2 regions of the Micromonospora sp. HM134 genome follow, and region 2 is predicted to be linked to the other one. Evidence: riboswitches for the same ligand, from Rfam matches in the RefSeq annotation. Region 2 holds a riboswitch; the other holds the start of a gene.
The links. A riboswitch is a leader RNA that binds a small molecule or an ion and turns the genes downstream of it on or off. The one in region 2 is predicted to bind S-adenosylmethionine.

Region 1: another riboswitch for S-adenosylmethionine. It lies ahead of thrC (threonine synthase); the one in region 2 lies ahead of FJK98_RS18825 (ABC transporter substrate-binding protein).

The regions. Positions count from the first base shown of each region.
Region 1 is NZ_CP041061.1:6,872,171-6,883,583, reverse strand. It holds gene FJK98_RS29950 (hypothetical protein) at 1-1,157, opposite strand, end outside; gene FJK98_RS29945 (DoxX family protein) at 2,145-2,594, shown strand; gene FJK98_RS29940 (hypothetical protein) at 2,650-3,393, opposite strand; SAM riboswitch class I at 3,671-3,804, shown strand; gene thrC (threonine synthase) at 3,813-5,099, shown strand; gene FJK98_RS29930 (GNAT family N-acetyltransferase) at 5,489-6,532, shown strand; gene paaN (phenylacetic acid degradation protein PaaN) at 6,585-8,258, shown strand; gene FJK98_RS29920 (GNAT family N-acetyltransferase) at 8,460-8,990, opposite strand; gene FJK98_RS29915 (cold-shock protein) at 9,214-9,417, shown strand; gene FJK98_RS29910 (hypothetical protein) at 9,596-10,672, shown strand; gene groL (chaperonin GroEL) at 10,952-11,413, shown strand, end outside.
Region 2 is NZ_CP041061.1:4,393,859-4,405,271, reverse strand. It holds gene FJK98_RS18835 (amino acid ABC transporter ATP-binding protein) at 1-589, opposite strand, end outside; gene FJK98_RS18830 (amino acid ABC transporter permease) at 586-1,383, opposite strand; gene FJK98_RS18825 (ABC transporter substrate-binding protein) at 1,426-2,322, opposite strand; SAM riboswitch class IV at 2,597-2,709, opposite strand; gene FJK98_RS18820 (helix-turn-helix domain-containing protein) at 2,777-3,172, opposite strand; gene FJK98_RS18815 (SDR family oxidoreductase) at 3,293-4,141, shown strand; gene FJK98_RS18810 (RNA 2'-phosphotransferase) at 4,231-4,767, shown strand; gene FJK98_RS18805 (GAF and ANTAR domain-containing protein) at 4,965-5,711, shown strand; gene FJK98_RS18800 (GAF and ANTAR domain-containing protein) at 5,687-6,418, opposite strand; gene FJK98_RS18795 (SGNH/GDSL hydrolase family protein) at 6,706-7,338, shown strand; gene FJK98_RS18790 (hypothetical protein) at 7,401-7,958, opposite strand; gene FJK98_RS18785 (tetratricopeptide repeat protein) at 8,336-10,534, shown strand; gene FJK98_RS18780 (2OG-Fe(II) oxygenase) at 10,574-11,359, shown strand.

The DNA.
Region 1 (11,413 bases), 2.5 Mb from region 2:
CCACCGAGGGCGTACGCCCGGCGGACCACCGGGTCCGGCTCGTAGTCGGCGGCCGACCAGACCTGCGCCCAACTGCCGGCGTCCTCCGGGTTCAGTCCGGGCGCGCCGGCCGCCAGCGGCGGGCTCATCCAGATCCCGGCCAGGTCGGCCGGGTCGGTGCCATCACCGGCGTCGGCGCGCGCCGCCGGGACGCCGCCGGCGCGGGGTGCCTGCTCGCCGACGTCGGCGTACGACGGGCCGGCCGGGTACGCCGCCGGGAGGCCGCCGGCTGCGGCGCGCCCGGCCGCCGAGCCGTCGACGATCGCCTTGGGCCAGGTGGAGACGTAGAGCCGGCCCTGGTGTTCGGTGAGGTCGGCGACCTGGGTGGGCAGGTCGGCGACCTCGGTGAACGCGAACGGGGTGGTGCGGTCGCCGGTCCAGCGCAGCACCTTGCCCGCCTCGCCGCCGTTGGCGCCCAGTCCGACCCCGGCGTAGAGCACGCCGCCGGCCACCACCCAGTGCCGGATGTTCTCGTACACGGAGAGGTTGGTCGATCCGAGGTACCGGCCGGTGACGGTGTCGAAGGCGAACACGTTCACCCCGCCGACCACGCTCGGCCCGCCGAGCAGCACGACTCCCTGGTGGGCGGCGGCGCTGCGCAGCCCGGCGGTCGTCCTGAGCAGGTTCGCGTCGGTCGGGGAGGCGGACGTGATGTCGGCGGTGCGTTCGGTGAGCCGTTCGGCGGCCAGGTCGTAGGTGAAGACCTCGGGGGTGCGGTGGTCACCGAGGGTGGCCGGCAGGCTGGGGTTGCCCCGGGCCGGCTGGCTCTGGCCGAACTCGCAGACGTAGTCGTCGTTGAGGATCGGCTCGCGGACCTGGTAGCCCTCGGGCTTGAGGCAGAGCACGTTGGCCCCGGTGCCGAACCAGAGCCGCCGGCCGGCCTGGGCGAGCCCCCAGACGTACGACTGGTTGACCTTGGGTCGTCCCTCGGCGCAGGGCGGTCCGGGGGGATAGTCGACGCCGACCCCGGCGAAACACTCGTCGGCGGCGGCCTTGGCGAGCAGCCGTACCGATTCGGGCCGGGTGTCGGCGCTGGCCGGGGTGGCGAGAAGGGGTAGCAGAATCAGGATGCCGAATGCGGGTAGCAGTCGTGACGGCAGGGGTGGTCGACGTCGCACGGTGGTCCTTTCCGTGAATACCGGTCGAGGTGGCGTCAGCGGGGACGGGGAGCGGCCGGACCGCTCTCGACCAGGGGGGATGGATAATCGACGTGACGCACGGAATTGCCGCGCCGGCCGACCGTGTTGCATCGTCCGGTGGGAATGGAAAATTGCCGGCACGAGAATCACGGGCCGGTCGGGGTGCGGTGCGGTTGCTGATGAGTCCGGGGGTGGTTCAGCAGTTCCGGGCGTAACGTGGTGACGAGATTAACGTATTACGGCGGTCATTACTGCGATGCGGGTTGTTAAGGATTCTTGAACTGCCCGGTGGGTGGATCGGGGCGGTGGGCGGCTGCCCGGACGGGACGCCGGGCGCGCGGCGCGGGTGCCGCGAACATTGCTGATGGGTCCGGCTTTCGGGGTTTCCCGGAAATACCGCGCCAACCGGTTGCTGTCGTCCGAAGCCGGCGCGCGGACCGGGGCGGACGGTCGTGGGCGTCGGCTGCCGCCGGGGCGGTTGGCAGGGCTCCACGCCTGCCGGCGCGATCAGCGGACGTGCACGTCGGGCGGCAGTGGTGTGGCGGTGCCGCTCGGTGCGGGGGTCGGGGAGTTGCGCCGTCCGCGTCGCCGGGGGTGTGGCGGTCGGGCCGGACTGCGGTGCGGCGACGCAACCGCCGGAGGCTACGCGAATTGTGCGCATATTCATTTACCATAAACATGGCGTATGAATTTGATGACAGTTCATTCATAGTTAACAATCATTACGTTCCGTTGCCGTGCCGGCCGGCCGGGGGTCGGTCGGTGCGGGTGCGGCGGCGGGTGGATGCCGGGCGCGCGTCGGATGTCGCCGGCCGGATCGGCGTCGGCGCGACGGGCGGGCGACCCGGGCCGCGAGGGGTGGGGTATTGTCTCGCAACGGGATCTTCCCAGTAACAAAGAATTTATCGATTTAACTTCTTCGATGCCTCATCATGGTGGGACGTAATCCCTTCCATGGAGGTTCCCATGAACGTCTCTCGGCTCGGCGGGCCGACCCTGTCCCTGTACCGCATCGTCATCGGCCTGCTGTTCACGCTGCACGGCCTGTCGTCGGTCTTCGGGTTGTTCGGCGGCAACCCGATGACCGGCAAGGCTGTCCCGGTCGGCACCTGGCCGGGCTGGTGGGCCGCGCTGATCCAGCTGGTCTGCGGCGCGCTGGTGCTGGCCGGCCTCTTCACCCGGCCCGCGGCGCTGCTCGCGTCCGGCTCGATGGCGTACGCCTACTTCGTGGTGCACCAGCCGGAGGGCCTGCTGCCGCTGCGCAACGGCGGGGAGCTGTCCGCGCTGTTCTGCTGGTCGTTCCTGCTGATCGCGGTGCTCGGCCCGGGTTCCTGGGCGCTCGACACGCTGCTCACCCGCCGGCGTTCCGACGCCCCGGCGGCCCCGGTGTCCGAGCCCAGCTCGGTGCCGGTCTGACGCACTGACCCGCGTCGCCGGAGCCTCGACGAGGCGGCCCCGGCGACGCGCCCGGTCAGGGGTTGTAGGGGGCGTCGGTGTGGCTCACCTCGGTGAGCGTGCTGCCGGAGAGCTTGTAGACCGACGTGCGCTTGATGTCCAGCTCGGCCATGCCCCGGCTGGGGCTGCGGGTCAACCAGACCACGGTGGCCCGCCGCCCGGCCACGCTGACCGACACGACCGGGGTCCGGTCGCCGAGGTCGGACAGCGCCCGGAACACCGGCATACCGCCGTTGTTGCGCCACACCGCGACGGTGTAGAAGGTGCCACTGCCCCCGGAGTTGAGCGAGACCACGCCGACCGCGTCGTCCGCGCCGTCGCCGTCGAGGTCGCCGATGCCGCAGGGCTTCTGGAGCGTCACGGTCGCGCCGTCCTCGCCCGACCACTGCCCCTCGGTCAGTGGCAGGTAGTCCGGGTAGCCGTTGTAGGGCGTCTTGCTGCTGCCGAGCTTCGCGCCCGCCAGATGGGCACAGGTCAGCGGGGCCTTGACCACCGGTGCCGGGGCGGTGGTGGTGGCCGCCGGGGCGGTGCTGGGGGCGATCTTCTTCTGCGGGGTCGGCTCGGCGCTGGTGGGCGTCGGCTCGGGCGTGGCCGCGTTCAGCACCGACGCGGTGGAGGGCCCGGTGGACGGGCCGACCGTGGGCGCCGCCCCGTCCGTCGTGCCCTGCTCACCCCCGCACGCGGTGAGCAGGCAGACCAGGGCGAGGCTGGTGAGGCTCAACGGGATCCGTCGCATGGCCGGGGGGTCCTCTCTCGACATCAGGTGACCCGCACCGTACTGATCGATGGCAATACCGGTCATCGGCTCCATGGCCGGCCCGGGCCGGCCTGTCGGAGCGCGGTCAGGGGCCGACCGGGGGGCCGGCGTACGGCTTTCTCCGCCCGGTGCGTACGGGCGTGTTGAGCTGGTAACTTCCCCGAAACATCGGTGCCGGCCGGGGTGCCCGGCCGGTGCCCGGCAGCGGGATGGCTCACACCGTGGGAAGCCGGCTGGGCGATGGCCGCGAAGCTGCCTAGACTCGGCCTCACAACTGCATACCTCATCCAGAGGGGCTGAGGGATACGGCCCGACGACGCCCCGGCAACCACCCCGCGCTCATCGCTGAGCTTCCGGCGGGGCAGGTGCCAATTCCGTCCCCGCCGCAGGGTGCGATGCGGGGAAAGATGAGAGGAATCGACATGACGTCGACGCTCGCCGCCCCCGGTATCGACACCGCCGCCAGCCCCGCCCGCGCCCTGGTCTGCCGCGCCTGCTCCGCGCGCTACCCGCTCGCCGCGCAGCACGCCTGTTACGAGTGTTTCGGCCCTCTGGAGGTCGACTACGACGCCGCCGTGCTGGCGCGCGTCACCCGGGAGCAGATCGAGGCCGGCCCGCAGAACATCTGGCGGTACGCCGCCCTCCTGCCCGCCGGCCAGGACCCGGCCACCCGGGTCACCCTCGACCCGGGGCTGACCCCGCTGGTGGCGGCGCCCAACCTCGCCGCCGAGCTGGGCATCAGCGCGCCGCTGTGGGTCAAGGACGACAGCGCCAACCCGACCCACTCGTTCAAGGACCGGGTGGTCTCGGTGGCGCTCACCGCCGCGAAGGCGCTCGGCTTCCAGCGGTTCGCCTGCGCCTCGACCGGCAACCTGGCCAACTCGGTGGCCGCCCACGCGGCCCGTGCCGGCGCGCCCTCGGTGGTCTTCATCCCGGGCGACCTGGAGCAGGGCAAGGTGATCACCACCGCCGTCTACGGCGGCGACCTGGTCGCCATCGACGGCTCGTACGACGACGTGAACCGGCTCTGCGGCGAGCTGGTGGAGACCGACGAGTTCGAGGACACCGCCTTCGTCAACGTCAACGTCCGGCCCTACTACGCCGAGGGCTCCAAGACCCTCGGGTACGAGGTGGCCGAGCAGCTCGGCTGGCGGATCCCGGCCCAGGTGGTCATCCCGATGGCCTCCGGCGAACTGCTCACCAAGATCGACAAGGCGTTCACCGAGCTGGTCGAGATCGGCCTGGTCGAGGCCCCGGCCGGCGGCTGGACGGTGTTCGGCGCCCAGTCGGCCGGTTGCAACCCGATCGCCGCCGCCCTGCACGCCGACACCGACACCATCACCCCGGTCCGGCCGACCGGCATCGCCAAGTCCCTCAACATCGGCGACCCCGCCGCCGGCCTGTACGCCCTGGAGGCCGTGCGGCGTACCGGCGGCTGGATGGAGTACGTCGACGACGACGAGATCCGCGCCGGCATCCGGCTGCTGGCCCGTACCACCGGCGTCTTCGCCGAGACGGCCGGCGGGGTGACCGTGGCGGTGCTGCGCAAGCTGGTCGAGTCCGGCCGGCTCGACCCGACCGCCGAGACGGTCGTCTTCAACACCGGCGAGGGCCTGAAGACCATCGACGCGGTCGCCGGCCAGGTCGGCCCCACCCACCGGATCAAGCCGTCCCTGCGCGCCGCCCGCGACGCCGGCCTCCTCTCCTGACCCCTCCTGCGCGCCACCCGCTGCCCGCCGCGCGTCGTTCCCCGCCACCGCCCCGATGATCGACTCACCGGGGCGCGCGTTGCGGTGTCTGCGCGTCGGGACACCGCCTCTTCGGCCCCGTTGTGTCGATCGTGGCGCAGGGCGGTCCGAGTGGATCTCTGGGTGACCGGGTTTTCGCGGTGAGTGGTGAAAACCCACCGGGAAGGACTTGACGGCAGGAACCGGGCGGCGGAAGATGCTCCGTGCGGGAGGGCTTTCGCCGGAGACTTTTCAAGTTCTTACGACCCAACGCCGGAGGCGTTGTGCGAACGTCCCTCCCGACCAACGTGAATCGGGGGCCAGCGGAAATCCGCTGGCCCCCGATGTCGTACACGGGAAAGACTCGCGGCGTGGCCCTGGACATCGCGACGATCGACCGGACCGATCAGCCCACCCTCGACGCGGCCTACCGGATCGCCGCCGCGGTCGAGGCGACGGAATCCCCCGACCTGCCGCCGCTGTGCCGGCGACGGTTCGAGGCACCGCTGTGGCACCCGATGCCCGGCATCGACACCCGGTGGTCGGTGGCCCGGCTCGACGGGGTGCCCGTCGGTTGGGTCCGGGTCAACCTGCACCTGCTGGACAACACCGAGAACGCCAGCATCGAGCTGGCGGTGGACCCGGCGTACCGGCGGCGCGGGGTGGGACGGGCGTTGTTCGCCCACGCCCGGCGGCTGCTCCGGGAGGCCGGCTGCAAGCGGGTGGTCGGCTCCGCCGTGACCCCGCTGCCGGACGAGCCGGCCGGGGCGACACCGGTGGGGGTGGGGCGGGAGTTTCCCGGGGCCGCCTTCGCGGCGGCGCTCGGCGCGCGGCCGGCGCTCGTCGACGTCCGTCGCCGGCTCGACGTCACCGCGCTCGACCGGGACCGGCTGGCGGCGCTGCGGGCCGGGGCGCGGTCGGCCGCCGCCGGCTACCGCACGGTCCGCTGGCACGGCCACCCGCCGCCGGAACACCTCGCCGACCTCGCCTACCTGGAGGGTCGGCTGCTGGCCGACGCGCCCCTGGGTGACCTGGAGTGGGAACCCGAGCGGATGGACGCCGAGCGTCTCCAGGGTATGGAGCGGGCGCTGGACGCGCGGGGCGTCCGCCGGTACAGCGTCGCCGCCGTGCACGGGGCGTCCGGCCGGCTGGTCGGGTGGAGCGTGCTCAGCCTGGCCGCGAACACCACCCGGCACGCCTGGCAGCAGATCACCATCGTCGACCCGGCCCACCGGGGGCACCGGCTCGGCCTGCTCTGCAAGGCCGAGAACCTCGAACACACCCTGGCGTACGAGCCGGAGCTGAGCGCGGTCGACACCTACAACGCGGCGGCGAACAGCCACATGATCGCGATCAACGAGCAGCTCGGGTTCCGGCCGGTGGCCGGGTCCACGGAGTGGCAGTCGACCATCTGATCTGTGACACGCCCCTACTGATCTGGCCGCCATCTGTTGCATGATGGCGGGCATGACGGAGACCCCGCACCCGCTGTACGACAGGCACGCCGACACCCTCCACCGGGCGCTGACCGCGATCACCGAGCGGGGGTACTGGTCCGCGTATCCCGAATCGCCCAGCCCCCGGGTGTACGGCGAGACCGCCGCCGCCGACGGCAAGGCCGCCTTCGAGGCGTACCTCGGTGGTGACTTCCCGCTCGACCAGCCCGGCGCGGGCGACCGGGTCGCCACCGAGACGAGCCCGTTCGGGGTGGCCCTGGACGTGCGCTACCCGCACCCGGGCGCGGACGAGGTGGTCGCCGCCGCCTCCGCCGCCCTGCCGGCCTGGCGCGACGCCGGCCCGCAGACCCGGGCGGGGGTGTGCCTGGAGATCCTCGCCCGGCTGCACAAGCACATCTTCGAGCTGGCCAACGCGGTGCAGTTCACCAGCGGGCAGGCGTTCGTGATGGCGTTCCAGGCCGGTGGCGCGCACGCGCTGGACCGGGCCCTGGAGGCGGTCGCCTACGCGTACGCGGAGATGACCCGCCACCCCGGGACCGCCGGCTGGGAGAAGGCCGCCGGCAAGGGCGACCCGCTGCGGATGACCAAGACGTTCCACGTGGTGCCGCGCGGGGTGGCCCTGGTCATCGGCTGCAACACCTTCCCGACCTGGAACTCGTACCCCGGGCTGTTCGCCTCGCTGGTCACCGGCAACCCGGTGGTGGTCAAGCCGCACCCCCGCGCGGTGCTGCCGCTGGCGATCACCGTGAAGTACGCCCGGGAGGTGCTCGCCGAGGCCGGCTTCGCCCCCGACCTGGTGCTGCTCGCCCCCGAGGCCCCCGGCGAGAAGCTGGCCTCGACCCTGGCCCTGCACCCTGCCGTGAAGATCGTCGACTTCACCGGCTCCACCGGGTACGGCGACTGGTTGGAGGCCAACGCCCGGCAGGCCACGGTCTACACCGAGAAGGCCGGCCTGAACACCGTCGTGATCGACTCCACCGACGACTTCGCCGGGATGTGCCGCAACCTCGGCTTCACGCTGACCCTCTACAGCGGGCAGATGTGCACCACCTCGCAGAACATCCTGATCCCCGCCGCCGGCATCGACACCGACCAGGGGCACAAGAGCTTCGACGAGGTGGCCGCCGGCATCGCCGCCGCCGTCGGCAAGCTCACCGCCGACCCGGCCCGGGGCGTCGAGTTGACCGGGGCGATCGTCAACGACGGGGTGCTGGAACGCCTCGACGAGGTCACCAAGGTCGGTGAGGCGGTGCTGGAGTCGCGTACCGTCACGCACCCGGCGCTGCCCGACGCGGTGGTCCGGACGCCGACCATCGTCAAGCTCGCCGCCACCGACACCGAGGTCTACGGCCGGGAGTGGTTCGGGCCGATCTCGTTCGTCATCGCCACCGACTCGACCGCGCACGGCCTGGAGATCCTCCGGTCCACCGTGGGGGAGTGCGGCGCGCTGACCGCCGCCGTCTACTCCACCGACGAGGCGGTGCTGGACGCCGCCGAGGCCGCCGCGATCGACGCCGGGGTGCACCTGTCGGCCAACCTGACCGGCGGGGTCTTCGTGAACCAGTCCGCCGCCTTCTCGGACTTCCACGGCAGCGGCGCGAACCCGGCCGCCAACGCCGCCCTGACCGACGGCGCCTACGTGGCCAACCGCTTCCGCATCGTCCAGTCCCGCCGCCCCGCCTAACCCCTCCCCGCCCCCGGCTCTCGCCCCCCGCCCTCCCCCCGCCCGTCTCTCGCCCCGGTGATCAAGAGGTTTGCGTCAGATCCGGACCCCCGGGGTGACCTGAACCTCTTGATCACCGGGGCTGGGCGGGCGGCGGGGCGGCGGGGCGGGCACCGGGTGGGCGGCGGGGTGTGGGCGGGGAGGGGCGGTGGGAGGAGGGGGTCAGGCGGGGCGGCGCATCTGGAGTTCGTTGAGGGCGGGGATCTTGGGGTGCGGGACGCGTACCCCGGTGTCGGTGAAGCCCAGTCGGTGGTAGGCCCGGCAGGCCCGGTCGTTGCCGACCACCACCTCCAGCATGAGCTGCGGCCGGCCGCAGGCGCGCGACCAGGCGGCGACCGCGTCGATCAGCGCGCCGAGCAGGCCGCTGCCCCGCCACGAGGGGGTCACGTAGACCGCGTAGACCACGGTCAGGTCCGGCTCGTCGGGGGAGACGGTGCCGCCCGCGTGCCCGACCAGCCGGCCGCCGGGGTCGGCCACGAACTGGGCGGTGTGGCAGCCCTGGGACACGTACGCGATCCGGGCCGCGTAGTCGGCGTGCGGCCGGGCGGCGGCCTCGGCGACGGTCTCCAGGAAGGCCAGCGGCGCGTCCGCGAGCATCTCCAGCCGCAGCGCCCGCATCCGGGCCGCGTCCTGCGGACGCACCCGGTGCACGGGGGCCGTGCGGGTCGCCGGTGGGGCCGGGGCAGAGGTCATGGGGGCATGCATACCGCAGCGACGTTCACCGATGGGTGACCGGGTCGATACCCGTCTGATTTGACCCTATTTGTGGTCGTGCACTGTCGTCACTCCTCGTGTAGCGTGCGATTTCGGTCACCGATTCAGCGGCCCTCACCGACCGCCGGAACGGTGGCTCTCCGCTGTCGGCCCGCCGGCAATCCGGAGTTGGGGAACGCCGCGCAGAGTGAGGAAGTGCACCGTGGCACAGGGCACCGTCAAGTGGTTCAACTCCGAAAAAGGCTACGGCTTCATCGCCGTCGACGGCGGGCAGGACGTCTTCGTCCACTTCTCCGCCATCGAAATGGACGGCTACAAGGCGCTCGACGACGGTCAGCGGGTGGAGTTCGAGATCGCCCAGGGCCAGAAGGGCCCGCAGGCCGAACGGGTCCGCGTCATCGCCTGACCTCCTCGCCGGTCCCGTCCCGTCCCCGGTGACGGGGCGCGCCGGGTCCCCACCCCGGGCCGCCCCGGTGGCCGGGGCGGGTTCCCACCCGTCGGGTGCGTCCGCGTGACGGCTGGCGGCGGAGACCGGTGCCGGGAAAGATCGTGAACCGTCCAGGCGTCCCCGCTGAGGAGGGTTCATGTCCGACCAGTCGCCTTCGGGTCCGCCCGACCCCACTGCCGGGTCCCCGGGCGGCCCGTGGGGGCAACCGCCCTGGGGCACGCCGTCCGGCCAGCAGCCGTGGGGCACGCCCTCCGGGCAACCCGGCTGGGGCACGCCGGCCGGGCAACCCGGCTGGGGTCAGCCCGGGGCCTGGCCGCCGGGCTGGGGCCACCCGACCGCCGGCAGCCTCCCGCCCGGGGTCGGCCCGTACGCCGGCCCGTGGGGTCCCGAGGACCCGCTGGTCAACCCCCCGTACGCCGGCCTGGAGGGGTGGTTCGGCCGGTGCACCGGCGCGGTACGGCGTAGCTGGCGGCCCCTGCTGCCGTTGCTGCTGCTCACCCAGGTCGTGCCGGCGGTGGCGGTGTCCCTGCTCTCGCTCGGCATGGGGCCCGACGCCACCGTGCTGCCCGCCGACGGATCGCTGCCCGAGGGCTACCTCAGCGACCTGGTGATCTACGGCGTCTCGGTGTTCCTGGTCGCGCTGGCGTTCGGGGTGGTGCAGGGCATCGGCTGGGCCGGTGGGACCTGGGTGGTCACCCGGCAGGCCGCCGGCCAACCGGCCGACCTGCCCGGCGCGCTGCGCTACGGCGCGCGCCGCTGCCTCGGCCTGTGGGGCTGGATGCTGGTGCTGGGCGTGCTCGTCGGCGTCGGGTTCTGCCTCTGCCTGCTGCCCGGCATCTACCTGGCCTTCGCCCTCGCCCTGGCCGGCCCGGTCTACCTGTTCGAGGGGCAGAACCCGATCGGCCGCTCGTTCCGGATGTTCCACGACCGGCTGGGCATGGTGCTCGGTCGGGTGGCGCTGGTCGCCCTGGCGGTGCTCCTCGGCAGCGTGCTCGGCGGGGTGGTGGAGTCGGTCGGCACCCTGCCGTTCGGCACCGACCCGTTCACCGCGCCGGGCACCGCCGTGGGCGCGGTGGCGGTGATCCTGGTCAGCGCGGTGCTCGTGCTCCCCGCCTACCTCATGCAGTTGGTCGGACTCGTCGTGACGTACGCCGAGCAGCGGGCGCAGGAGGGGCCGGTGAACGTCACACGACTGGTGGCGGAACTCGGCTGACCGGCCCCATCGTGCTTGCACTCGGCAGGGGAGAGTGCTAAACAAGTCATTGGCACTCGCATACGATGAGTGCCAATGGTCGGGGCGGTAGGGCCACGGTCACACCGGCGTCTCGATGGCGTCGGGGTGGCACATGGCCGGTCGTCGCGGGCTGTCCGGCCCGACCGAGGAGGACGTCGTCGTCGCCAGGTGGCGACGTCCCCAAGGTGCGTACACCAGGCGGCCCGTCCGGGGCACAACACCCGGGTGGCCCGTGAGTGTCCAGGAGGACAACGCCGTATGGCCAAGATGATCGCGTTCGACGAAGAGGCTCGCCGCGGCCTCGAGCGGGGCATGAACCAGCTCGCCGACGCCGTGAAGGTGACCCTCGGCCCCAAGGGCCGCAACGTGGTGCTCGAGAAGAAGTGGGGTGCCCCCACCATCACCAACGATGGTGTGAGCATCGCCAAGGAGATCGAGCTCGAGGACCCGTACGAGAAGATCGGCGCCGAGCTGGTCAAGGAGGTCGCCAAGAAGACCGACGACGTCGCCGGTGACGGCACGACGACGGCGACCGTCCTGGCCCAGGCCCTGGTGCGCGAGGGTCTGCGCAACGTGGCCGCCGGTGCCAACCCGATGGCCCTGAAGCGGGGCATCGAGGCCGCCGTGGCCAGCGTCTCGGAGGAGCTGTCCAAGCTCGCCAAGGACGTCGAGACCAAGGAGCAGATCGCCTCCACCGCCTCCATCTCCGCCGGTGACAGC
Region 2 (11,413 bases):
TCATGCCCCCGGCGGCAAGGTCGGCCATCACCCCGAGCACCCCCTTGACCAGTTCCGGGTCCAGCGCCGAGGTGGCCTCGTCGAAGAGCATCACCTGGGGTTGCAGGGCCAGCGCACGGGCGATGGCGACCCGCTGCTGCTGCCCGCCGGAGAGGTGGGCGGGCCGGGAGTCGGCCTTGGCGGCGAGGCCGACCAGCGCCAACTGGGTCCGGGCCAGCGCGACCGCCTCCTCCTCCGGCAGCTTCTTGAGGCGGCGCAACGCCAGGGTGATGTTGCGCAGCACGGTCATGTGCGGGAACAGGTTGAACTGCTGGAAGACCATGCCGACGCGTTGCCGCAGGGCGTCCGGGTCGTCGCGCAGCACGCTGCGCCCGTCGAGCAGGACGTCACCGGCGTCCGGTTCGATCAGCCGGTTGACGGTGCGCAGCAGGGTGGACTTGCCGGAGCCGGACGGGCCGATGACGCAGGCCGTCGCGCCCCGGGCGACGTCCAGGTCGACGCCGCGCAGCACCCGGTTCGCCCCGAAGGCCAGGTGCACGTCGCGGACGGCGAGGCTGACCGGGGTGGTGGTCACGGTGCCGGCGGTCATCGGGGGTCCTCCCGGTCGGAACGCGGTTGCGGCAGGGCGGTCCCGCCGGCCAGGGCCAGCCCACCGTCGTCGTCGGGGTCGACGGTGACCGCCCGGCCCCGGCGCAGCCGGCGGTCGATGGCGTTGACCGCGTGCGTCAGCGGCACGGTCAGCAGCAGGTAGCACAGGCCGGCCAGCAGCAGCGCCGACTGGTTGCCGGTGTTGGCCGCGTAGTCCTGCCCGATCCGGAACAGTTCCCGCTGGCTGGCCAGCAGGCCGAGGAAGTAGACCAGGCTGGAGTCCTTGATCAGCGCGATCAGCTGGTTCACCCAGGCCGGCAGCACCCGGCGTACCCCCTGCGGGACGATGACCAGGCGCATCGCCTCAGCCCAGGAGAACCCGAGCGCGCGGGCCCCCTCCAGTTGCGCCGCCTCCACGCTCTGGATGCCGGAGCGGAAGATCTCCCCGATGTACGCGGCGGCGATCAGCGACAGCGCGAGGATGCCCAGCGGGTACGGGTTGGGGCCCCACACCTGCATGCCGAGCGGGGCCAGGCCGACACCGATCAGCAGGATGGTGGCGGCGGCCGGCAGGCCCCGGAACACGTCGGTGTAGACCCGGGCCGGCCACCGCAACCATCGGGTACGGGAGATGCCCGCCACGGCCAGCGCCATGCCCAGCACCGAGCCGAGCAGGGCGGCGGAGACCGCCAGGATCAGCGTGTTGGGCAGCCCGACGGTCAGCATCTCGGGCAGTGCCTCGCGCATGGAGTCCCCGTCGAAGAAGGTCTCCCACAGGGTGCTCAACGGATCCATCGTGTTTCTCCTACCGCCCCGCTCGCTGGTCTGGTCGTACCGTCAGGAGGTGGCCGACGCCGACGGCGTCGCCGCGCCCGGGGCGGTGACGTCGCCGCTGCCGGGGGTGAAGCCGGCCGGGATCGGCCGCCCCGGGTAGTACTGCTGCTGGAGCCGGGTCCAGGTGCCGTCGGCGATGACCTCGTCGAGGCCCTTGTTCAGCGCCTCGCGCAGCGCGTCGTTGCCCCTGGCGACGGCGTACGCGGTGGGGGCGGGGCTCAGTTCCGTGGCCGCCACCGTGATCTTGCCGTTGCTGTCGGCGGCCGATTTCTCGCCGATCTCGGCCGGGGCGATCCAGGCGTCGGCGGTGCCGGCCTTGAGCTGGTTGATCGCCCCGTTGTAGTCGGGCACCCGCACCGGGTCGAGCTTGCGCGAGGTGGCGTAGTCGTCCTGCACGGTGCCCTGCACGACCACCACCCGCTTGCCGGCGAGCTGGTCGAAGCCGGTGAGCGGGGAGCCGGCCGGCACGTCGAGGCCGAAGTAGCCGAAGTCGTACCCGTTGCCGAAGTCGACGGTCTTGCGGCGGGCCTCGGTGACGGTGATCGAGGAACTGCCGACGTCGAACTTGCGGTTGTTGACCTGGGAGAGCAGCGCCGAGAAGTCGGTGCCGACGAACTCGACCTTCAACCCGACCCGGTCGGCGACGGCGACGAGCAGGTCGTTGTCGAAGCCGGTGAACCTGCCGTCCTTGAGGTAGACGTTCGGTGGGGCGTCGGTGAGCGTGCCGGCGCGCAGCACCCCCGGCTGGAGCAGGCCGTACGGGTTGTCGGCCGGCTCGGAGTCACCGCCGCAGGCGGTCAGCGCGGTGCCGGCGAGCAGGGCGGCGACGCCGAGCGCGGCGACCCGGGTCAGGAGGGCACGGGTCGGTCGAGGTGTGGGCAGGGCAGGAAGGAATCGCACGGGTTTCTCCGGAATGGGATCGGGCGGCGGACGCGCGCCGCCGACGGGATGCCCACCGGGCACCCCGCTGGAGGTGTTACGGGAAAGGGAGTCGACTAGCGGGGGCGACAGGAGTCGCTGTGCACCCGCATGAGGTCGACGTGCCGGCGTCTGACCAGCCGAACGCCGACGGACCGTACGCCGGGCCGGGGCGTGCGGGTCACGCCGTCGCCGGGTGGGGCGGGTGGGTGGTGCGACACGGGGTCCTCCCTGATCGGTGTCGACCTGGGTGACCAGGCCACGCTTGCACCGGGCCGTTCACCGGTGCCTGGTCCTCACCCGGAGCACCCCACCGTGGCGGAGGGTTGCCGGCCAGCGAGCCGGGGCTTGACGCTGGCGCTCATGACCTGCCCGAAATCTAGCAGCAGCGACCGGCCGGTCGTCCACCCGTTATGACGGCCCTCACGTCCGCCCCTTACCGGCGGGTGGGCCGCGTGGTGGCCGGCGGGCGGCGTAGGACCCCGGCGTCGTAGCGGACCCGGGCCGCCTGCACCTCGGCCAGGTGGGTGGTGGCCCAGGCTTCCAGGCCGGAGACCAGGTCGAGCAGGCTGCGGCCCAGGTCGGTGAGGGCGTAGTCGACCCGGGGCGGGACGCTGGCGTGCACGGTGCGGGTGACCAGGCCGTCGCGCTCCAGCCCGCGCAGGGTCTGGGTGAGCATCTTCTGGCTGATCCCGTCGATGTGCCCGGCCAGTTCGCCGTAGCGCCGCTCGCCGTCGGCGAGGGTGAGCACGACCAGCACGCTCCACCGGTCGCCGATCCGGTCGATGACCTGCCGGCTGCCGCAGTCGCGCTGGAACGGGTCAGGTCGCATCCCTTTACTCTCCATCAGTGTGTCACAAACTTCAAGGTGCCTACTCTCCGTCGGGAAGTATCGGCTCCCACCTGCGTGTTGGCCCGTACGACAAGAGCACGCCACCCGAAGGAGAGCGCCATGTCCGTCGTCGTCACCGGGGCCACCGGCCACCTGGGCCGCCTGATCGTCGAATCCCTGCTGCGCCGGGGCGTACCCGCCGGGCAGATCGTGGCCCTCGGCCGCACCGTGGACCGGCTCGCCGACCTCGCCGACCGTGGTGTCGAGGTCCGGGCGGCCGACTACACCGACCCCGACTCGCTGCGCGCCGCCCTCACCGACGCCGAGAAGCTGATGTTCGTCTCCGGCAGCGAGGTCGGCCAGCGGGTGCCCCAGCACCACAACGTGATCGAGGCCGCCCGGCAGGCCGGCGTCGGTCTGGTCGTCTACACCAGCATCGCCCACGCCGACACCTCCGACCTGCTGCTGGCCGCCGAACACCGGGCCACCGAGGAGGAACTGCGCGCCTCCGGACTGCCGTACGTGCTGCTGCGCAACAGCTGGTACCTGGAGAACTACACCGGTCAGCTGGCCAGCTACCTGGCCCACGGGGTCGCCGGGTCGGCCGGCGACGGCCGGGTCAGCGCCGCCACCCGGGCCGACTACGCCGAGGCCGCCGCCGAGGTGCTCACCACCGAGGGACACGCCGGTCAGGTCTACGAGCTGGGCGGCGAGGCGTTCACCATGACCGAGCTGGCCGCCGAGGTGTCCCGGCAGAGTGGACAGGACGTCCGCTACACCGACCTGCCGGTGCCGGCGTACACCGACCTGCTCGTCTCGGCCGGGCTGCCCGAGCCGTACGCCGCCACCCTGGCCGACGCCGACCGGGGCATCGCCCGGGGTGCGCTGTACGTGCCCGTGGAGCACCTGGAGAAGCTGCTCGGACGCCGTCCCACCAGCCTGGCCGAGGCGATCCGCGCCGTCCGCTGACCCCCGACCCGCCCGCCCCGGCGACCCCCTGGCGGGCGGGTCGGGATAACCGGTGGAGCGTCCCCGCCGCCCACCCGACAATGCTCGACATGGATCACCAGACGCTGGTGCGGGTCAGCAAGCGGATCTCGCTGGCGCTGCGGCACCAACCGGCCCGGTTCGGCCTCACCCCCGATCCGGGGGGCTGGGTGTCCGTCGTCGACCTGCTGGCAGCCCTGCGGATCGACCGGGCCGACCTCGACTCCGTGGTCACCGGCAACGACAAGCAGCGCTTCGCGGTGATCCGGGACGCCGACGGGGTCGAGCGCATCCGGGCCAACCAGGGCCACTCGTACCCGGTCGACCTGGGGTTGACCGCCGCCCCGCCGCCGCCCCGGCTCTTCCACGGCACCGGGGCCACCGCGCTCGGCTCGATCCGGGCCACCGGGCTGCACCGGGGCGGTCGGCACCACGTACACCTGTCGTCGGACGTGGCGACGGCCCGGCGGGTCGGGGCCCGCCGGGGTGGCGCGGTGGTGGTGCTGACCGTCGACGCGGCGGCCATGGCCCGCGACGGGCACGCCTTCTACCGCAGCGCCAACGGCGTGTGGCTCACCGACGCGGTGCCGCCGGCCTATCTGATCTGATCACCCCGGTCGCGGCGGCCACGACGCCAGCGGGTACGCCGGGCGGTTCACTCCGGCGGCGGGTAAGGTGCGGATGTCGTGCCTCGGGGCGGCCCGGCGAGCCGGACCAGACGCCGTGGCCGAAGGTCGACACCGCTGCCGCCACCACGCGTCCCCCGCCGTAGCGCGAGGGACGCCCGCCGGGAAGGGACCGCGCGATGGCACCGCTCCCGCTGAGCCCGCAGGACGCCCTGGTCGAACTCAGTCGGATCCGACTCGACGAGGCCAGCCTGGACGAGGTGCTGCAGCTGATCGCCGACCTGGCCCGGCGCAGCCTGCCCGGGGTGGCCGAGGTGTCGGTGACCCTGCTGCGCGGTGGCAGCCCGCAGAGCGTCGCCGTCACCGGCGACGTCGCGCTCCTGCTCGACGAGTGGCAGTACCGGCAGGGCCACGGGCCGTGTCTGGACGCCGCCATCACCGGCGACACCCTACTCGTGTCCGACACCGCCACCGAGGAACGCTGGCCGGCCTGGGCAGCCCGGGCGGTCGACGGGGGCATCGGCAGTACGCTCGCCATCGGCCTGCCGATCCAGGAGGCGGTGGTCGGCGCCCTCAACCTCTACGGGCCCACCCCGCGCGCCTTCGACGCCGAATCGGTCGAGCTGGCCCGGACCTTCGCCGCGTACGCGGCGGTGGCCCTGGCCAACGCCCATCTCTACGCCAGCACCGCCTCGCTGGCCGAGCAGATGCGGGCGGCGATGGAGAGCCGGGCCGTGATCGAGCAGGCGAAGGGCATCATCATGGGCCAACGCCGGTGCACGGCCGACGAGGCGTTCGGCATTCTCGCCCGGCTCTCCCAGGACACCAACCGCAGCCTGCGGGACGTCGCCGCCGCACTCGTCGGCCGGGCCACCAGCCCGACGCACTCAGCTTCCGCGAGTCACTGGTCCGGCCGGGTGGGCTGACCGGACGCAGGCTCGACGACCTGTTGTACCAGAGCCTCCGCCACGTCCCGCAGCTTACGGTTGGAGTTCTGTGACACCCGGGCCAGCAGGGCGAACGCCTCGTCGGCCGTGCACCGGCGTTGGCCCATGATGATGCCCTTGGCCTGCTCGATCACGGCGCGGTTGCGCATGGCCTCCTGCATCTGCTCGGCCAGCGAGGCGGTGCTGTCGTAGAGATGGGCGTTGGCCAGGGCCACCGCGGCGTGGCCGGCGAACGTCCGGGCGGGGTCGGCCACCCGGCTGAAGGCGTCCGGCCGGGTGCCGTAGACGTTCAGCGCGCCGACCATCGCCTCCTGGATCGGCAGGCCGAGGGACATCGAGGAGAGCACCCCCGTCGTGCGGGCCCGCGCCGCCCACTCCGGCCAGCGACGCTCGTCGGTCATGTCCGCGATGATCAGCACGGTGCCCGTGGTGGCCGCGTCCAGGCACGGGCCGCGACCGTGCTCGTACTGCCACTGGTCGAGGCGGAGCGCGAGGTCACCGGTGTGGGCAGCGGTGTGCGCCGCGGTGCCGTGGACCAGGGTCACCGAGACCTCGGCGGCTCCCGGGATGCTGTCCCTGGTCACCTCGGCGATCCGGAACAGGACGGCGTCGAGGTCCATCTCGGCGTGGCGGATGGCGCCCAACCGGAGGACAGCCTCGGTGATGTCCAGTGGTGACTGCGGCATATCGTCTGACGTCCTTGCGAACCGGCGCAAACCTGCCGGTAGGCCCGGCAGCGCGTGACGAGCGGTCCTCACCAGGGGGCCGCAGGTGCGGCCACCCGGGATGGACCGGGGACCGCGCCGCTGCTTGACGCTCGCGCGACACCCCATGGGACGTCGAATGCGGAGCATCACCTTACCGGGTCCGCCGGGGGCGACACGCGAGGACACCACCGAGCGCCCAATTCCGGGTGGTGTCCTCGCCGGACACCGGGGATGATGACGGGCGACGACGACAGGGGAGCGGACGGATGACGGTGGGACTGCCCCGCGCGGGGCGGGTGTTGTTCATCGGCGACAGCATCACCGACGCCGGGCGGGACCGCGCCGACGAGGCCGACCTGGGGGTGGGCTGGGCGATGATGGCCGCCGCCTGGTTCACCGCACGGCATCCGGGCCACCGGGTGACCTTCCGCAACCGGGGCATCGGCGGTGACCGGGTACGCGACCTGCGGGCCCGCTGGGCGGACGACTGCCTGGCGATGGCCCCGCAGGTCGTGTCGGTGCTGATCGGGATCAACGACACCTGGCGGCGGTACAGCAGCGACGAGGTGACCACGGTCGAGGAGTTCACCACCGACTACCGGCACCTGCTCGCCACCACCCGGGAGGCGCTGCCCGACGTCCGGCTGGTGCTGATGGAACCGTTCCTCATCCCGGTCGACGACGCCCAGCGGCGCTGGCGCGACGACCTGGACCCGAAGGTCGACGCGGTGCGCAAGCTCGCCGCCGAGTTCGACGCGACGCTGGTCGCGGTGGAGGCGGTGTTCCGCGCCGCCGACGTCGACGACCGGGTGTGGACCGACGACGGGGTGCACCTGACCCCGTCCGGCCACGCGGTGCTGGCCCAGCGGTGGCTGGCGGCGGTCACCCCGGCCGCCTGACCCCGACCGGGGACAGGGTCCGGGGGCCGTGCCGTCAGCTCACCGGCGCGCCGACCGGCCGCTCAGCCGCGCCGCCAGGGCAGCCGCAGCCGGCGGCTCGACGGCTCGACGCCCAGGTCCAGCTCCGGTTCCGTCCCGCCCCGGCGTCGCCACCGGTTGCCCTGCTGGTCGGTGAAGCGCAGCTCGACGGTGGCCGAGGCGTACCCGGTCAGGTCGACCGAGCGGTCGACGGTGACGAAGAGTTCACCCTGGCTGCGGCCGTTGAGCCGGTCCACCGGCCCGGTCAGCGCGGTGACCCCGACAACGACCTCGTCGGCGGAGTCGGTGGCGCGTACCCGGGGGTCGGCGGCCAGGTCGAAGACCGGCCCGTCGCTGTCGTTGGTGACCCGCACCCGGAGCACCCCGCCCCCCTCGATCCGGGCCGAAGCCGACACCAGCCGCGCCTGCCGGGCGCGGGCCGCCCGGTCCTCGCGCCGCCGGGCCCGGATCTCCCGGCGCAGGCTGAGCACGCCGAAGAGCAGCGTGCCCACCGTGCCGAGCCCACCGAACCAGTCCGGCACCGACCCCCAGTCGATGTGCCCGTGTCCCGGCAGCCACGCGAACAGCTCCACAGTCGACATGACCGGCACGGTATCGCCGGCCTGCCACCGTCCCGTAGGGCCGGCAGCTCACGACGTGCCGTCCACTGCTCGGTCGGCACCTTCCGCCGTCCCGTCCACAAGACCCGTACGATCGGGCCGGGCGGTCCACTCGGAGTGATGCCGCCGCTGCGGACGGGTAGGGTTGGGGCAAGGATCACCGCCACGGGCTGTCCTCGCCGTGCTCGGCCCGTGTGCCATGACCCCTGTCGTCCCGCCCCTCCGGGAGGTCAGATGAGTTCCCTCGGTCCCGTTCACAAGACCCGCCCGCCCCGGCCAGCAACGATGCGGTCGCCCTGCCTCCCCTGCCCGGTCCGGTCCGGTCGCGCAGTGGCCCCCGGCCCCGGCACCGGTCGACGATGACCGGCGCGGTGCAGGACGCCGGTTTCTCCATCACCCCGCCCCGCCCCGGTCGGCTGCCGTTGCGCGGCCGCGACGAACTGGTCGAGACGATCCTGCGGGCCGCCGAGCCGCCGGCCGGCACGCCCCGCCCGGCCGAGGAGGCGGCCCAGATCCTCTGGGGCCTGGGCGGCTGCGGCAAGAGCGCCACCGCGCTGGAGGTGGCCCGCCGGCTGGAGGCACGCGGTCGGCTGGTCTGGTGGATCTCGGCGAAGGACTCGGCCCGGGTCAGCGCCGGCATGCGCGAGATCGCCGGCCAGCTCCAGGCCCCGGAGAGCCAGCTCGACCTGGCCTGGGCGGGCAAGACCCGCAGCCCGGTGGAGTTGGTGTGGACGCTGCTCAACGAGTCGGACCGGCCGTGGCTGCTGATCTTCGACAACGCCGACGAGCCGTCCCTGCTGGCCCCGCTCGACGGCCGGGTCGCCGAGGGCAACGGCTGGTTCCGGCAGCCGCGTACCCGCAACGGGCTGGTCCTGGTCACCACCCGCGACGGCCGCCAGGAAACCTGGGGCGACTGGTCCACCATGCACCCGGTGAAGGAACTCTCCCCACCGGACGCCGCCCAGGTCCTGATCGACCTCGCCGGCGACGCGCCCGGCAGCCTCGCCCAGGCCACCGGCCTGGCCACCCGGCTGAAGGGGCATCCGCTGGCGCTGCGCGGTGCGGGCACCTACCTCGCCGAGGCCAACCGCATCCCGGTGGGCGGGGCCGGGGTCTCCATCCGCACCTACGACGGCTACCGGGAGGCCCTGGACCGCCGCTCCGGCGCCGGCACCACCCGTACCGTGTCGCAGGCGTTCGACCGGGCGGTACGGCCGGTCGTGCAGTCCTGGGAGATGTCACTGGACCTGCTCGCCGGGCGGGGGCTGGCCCAGGCCCGCCCGGTGCTGCGGCTGCTGGCCTCGCTGGGGGACGCTCCCATCCCGTACCAGATCCTGCTGGACCCGGCCCTGCTGTCGGGGTCCCGGCTGGTCGGTGAGATCGGCGAGGACCGGCTGCGCGAGGTGCTCCGGTCGCTGGCCGACTTCGCCCTGGTCGACCTCGGCGTGATCGAGTCGTTGCCCGCGTGGTCGCCGGTCGCGCACGTGGTGACCCTGCACCCGCTGGTACGCGAGCTGGTGCACGACCACCCCGACGTGATCGCCGACCGGCCCGCCTACCACGAACTGGTGCTCACCCTGCTCGACGTGTTGCGGCTGCGGGACCCGGACCGGCCCCGGGAGGAGGAGTTCGACCCGGACGAGCCCGACAAGTGGGCCAGCTGGCACGTGCTGGCCCCGCCGACGACCGGGGCGGTGCTGGCCTTCTTCGACGCGGGGGAGCTGCCGCGGACCGAGCCGGAACTGCTCACCACCGCGCTGGACCTGGCCCGGTTGATCGCCCGCTTCCTGCTGGCCGTCAGCCTGCCCGGGCAGGCCGAGATCCTGCTCGACCGCTGCCTGGCCGCCTGCCGCCGGATCGGCCTCGACCCCGGGGAGCGGGCGGTGCTCAGCCTGCGCCACGAACGGTCCCGGGCGGCCCTGGAACAGGGGCAGCTGGACCGGGCCGAGGCCGAGCTGCGGGAGATCATCCCGGCCCGTGAGGCGCTGCTCGGCCGGGAGCACCGCAACACCCTGGCCAGCCGGCACAAGCTGGCCCGGACCATCCTGGAGCAGGGCCGGTGGGGTGACGCCGAACAGGAACTGCGGGAGATCGTCCGGGCGGAGTTCCGGGTCCGTGGCCCGGAGGACCGGGACACCATGACCGCCCGGCACAGCCTGGCCCGGGCGGTGGCCGCCCAGGGCCGGTACGCCGAGGCCCGTGCCGAGCTGACCGCGATCCTGGAGATCCGGCTGCGGCACTGGGCCCCCGACCACCTCGAGACGCTGACCGTCCGGCACACCCTGGACCTCTGCCTGCTGCGCGAGGGGCGCGCCGCCGAGGCCCTCGCCGGCCTGCGGGCGATCCTCGCCACCGACACCGCCCGACGGGAGGCCCAGCACCTCGGGATGATCGCCGCCCGGCACACCCTGGCCGAGGCGCTGATCGCCACTGGTGACCGGGTGGAGGCCGAGAAGGTCCTCGCCGCGGTGGTCGCCGACCGGCGGCGCATCCTCGGGGACGACCACCCTGACACGGTACGGGCGGAGGCGGACCTGCGACAGCTACAGGGCGGATGAGCACAGGTCGTGCCGCCGCCCGCCCGACGAGGGAGTGACGTGAGCCAACACCTGCGCCGTAGCGACCGGCTGACCCCCGGGTCGCTGCGGGAACTCGCCACCGGGGAGATCGACCTCATCTGGCACCGGGAGTACTACCCGCCGGCCGAGTGCGACGCCGTCCTGCCCCGGGTGGTGGCCGCCGTCGCGGCCGCGAACTTCTCCCTCACCACGGAGTTCACCAGCGTCGGCACCTCGATGGGGCAGGTCGCCAACGGCGGGGAGGTGGTCCGCCGCTACCTTGACGACGCGCCGGCCACCACCCGGCTGATCCGGCACGAGGTGTTCGCCGGCCGGCAGTCACCCACCGACCTGATCCGGCTCGACCTCGACGAGATGTGGCCGTACGGGGCGACGGTCGGCCGGCACGAGGGGCGGATGATGCTCCCCGGGGTGCTGCGCCGGATGACCCCCGGTGGCCGGGGCCGACCGCACATCGACCGCCGGCAGATCCCCCTGCTGGACACCTACCGGCTGCGGCGGCGGCTCGGGGTGAACATCTACCTGGAGGTGCCGGCGCCCGGTGACGGCGGTGAGATCGACTTCTGGGGACGCCTGGGCGAGGACGAGTTCGTGGCGCTCAAGGCCGACCCGTTCGACTACGGCCTCGAACCGGAACGGGTCGGCCCGCCGCACGACACGGTGCTGCCCGGCCAGGGTGACCTGGTGATGTTCGAGGCGGGCCGGATGCACGGGGTGCGGGAGGTGCGTCGGGGCTGCCGGACGTCCGCCGCCTGCTTCGTCGGGGTACGCGGCGACGCCGACCCGCTGCTGTTGTTCGCCTGACGGCCCGCCGGGGCGTTGCCACGGCCCTGGGTGATCCTCTACGGTCGGACCAGC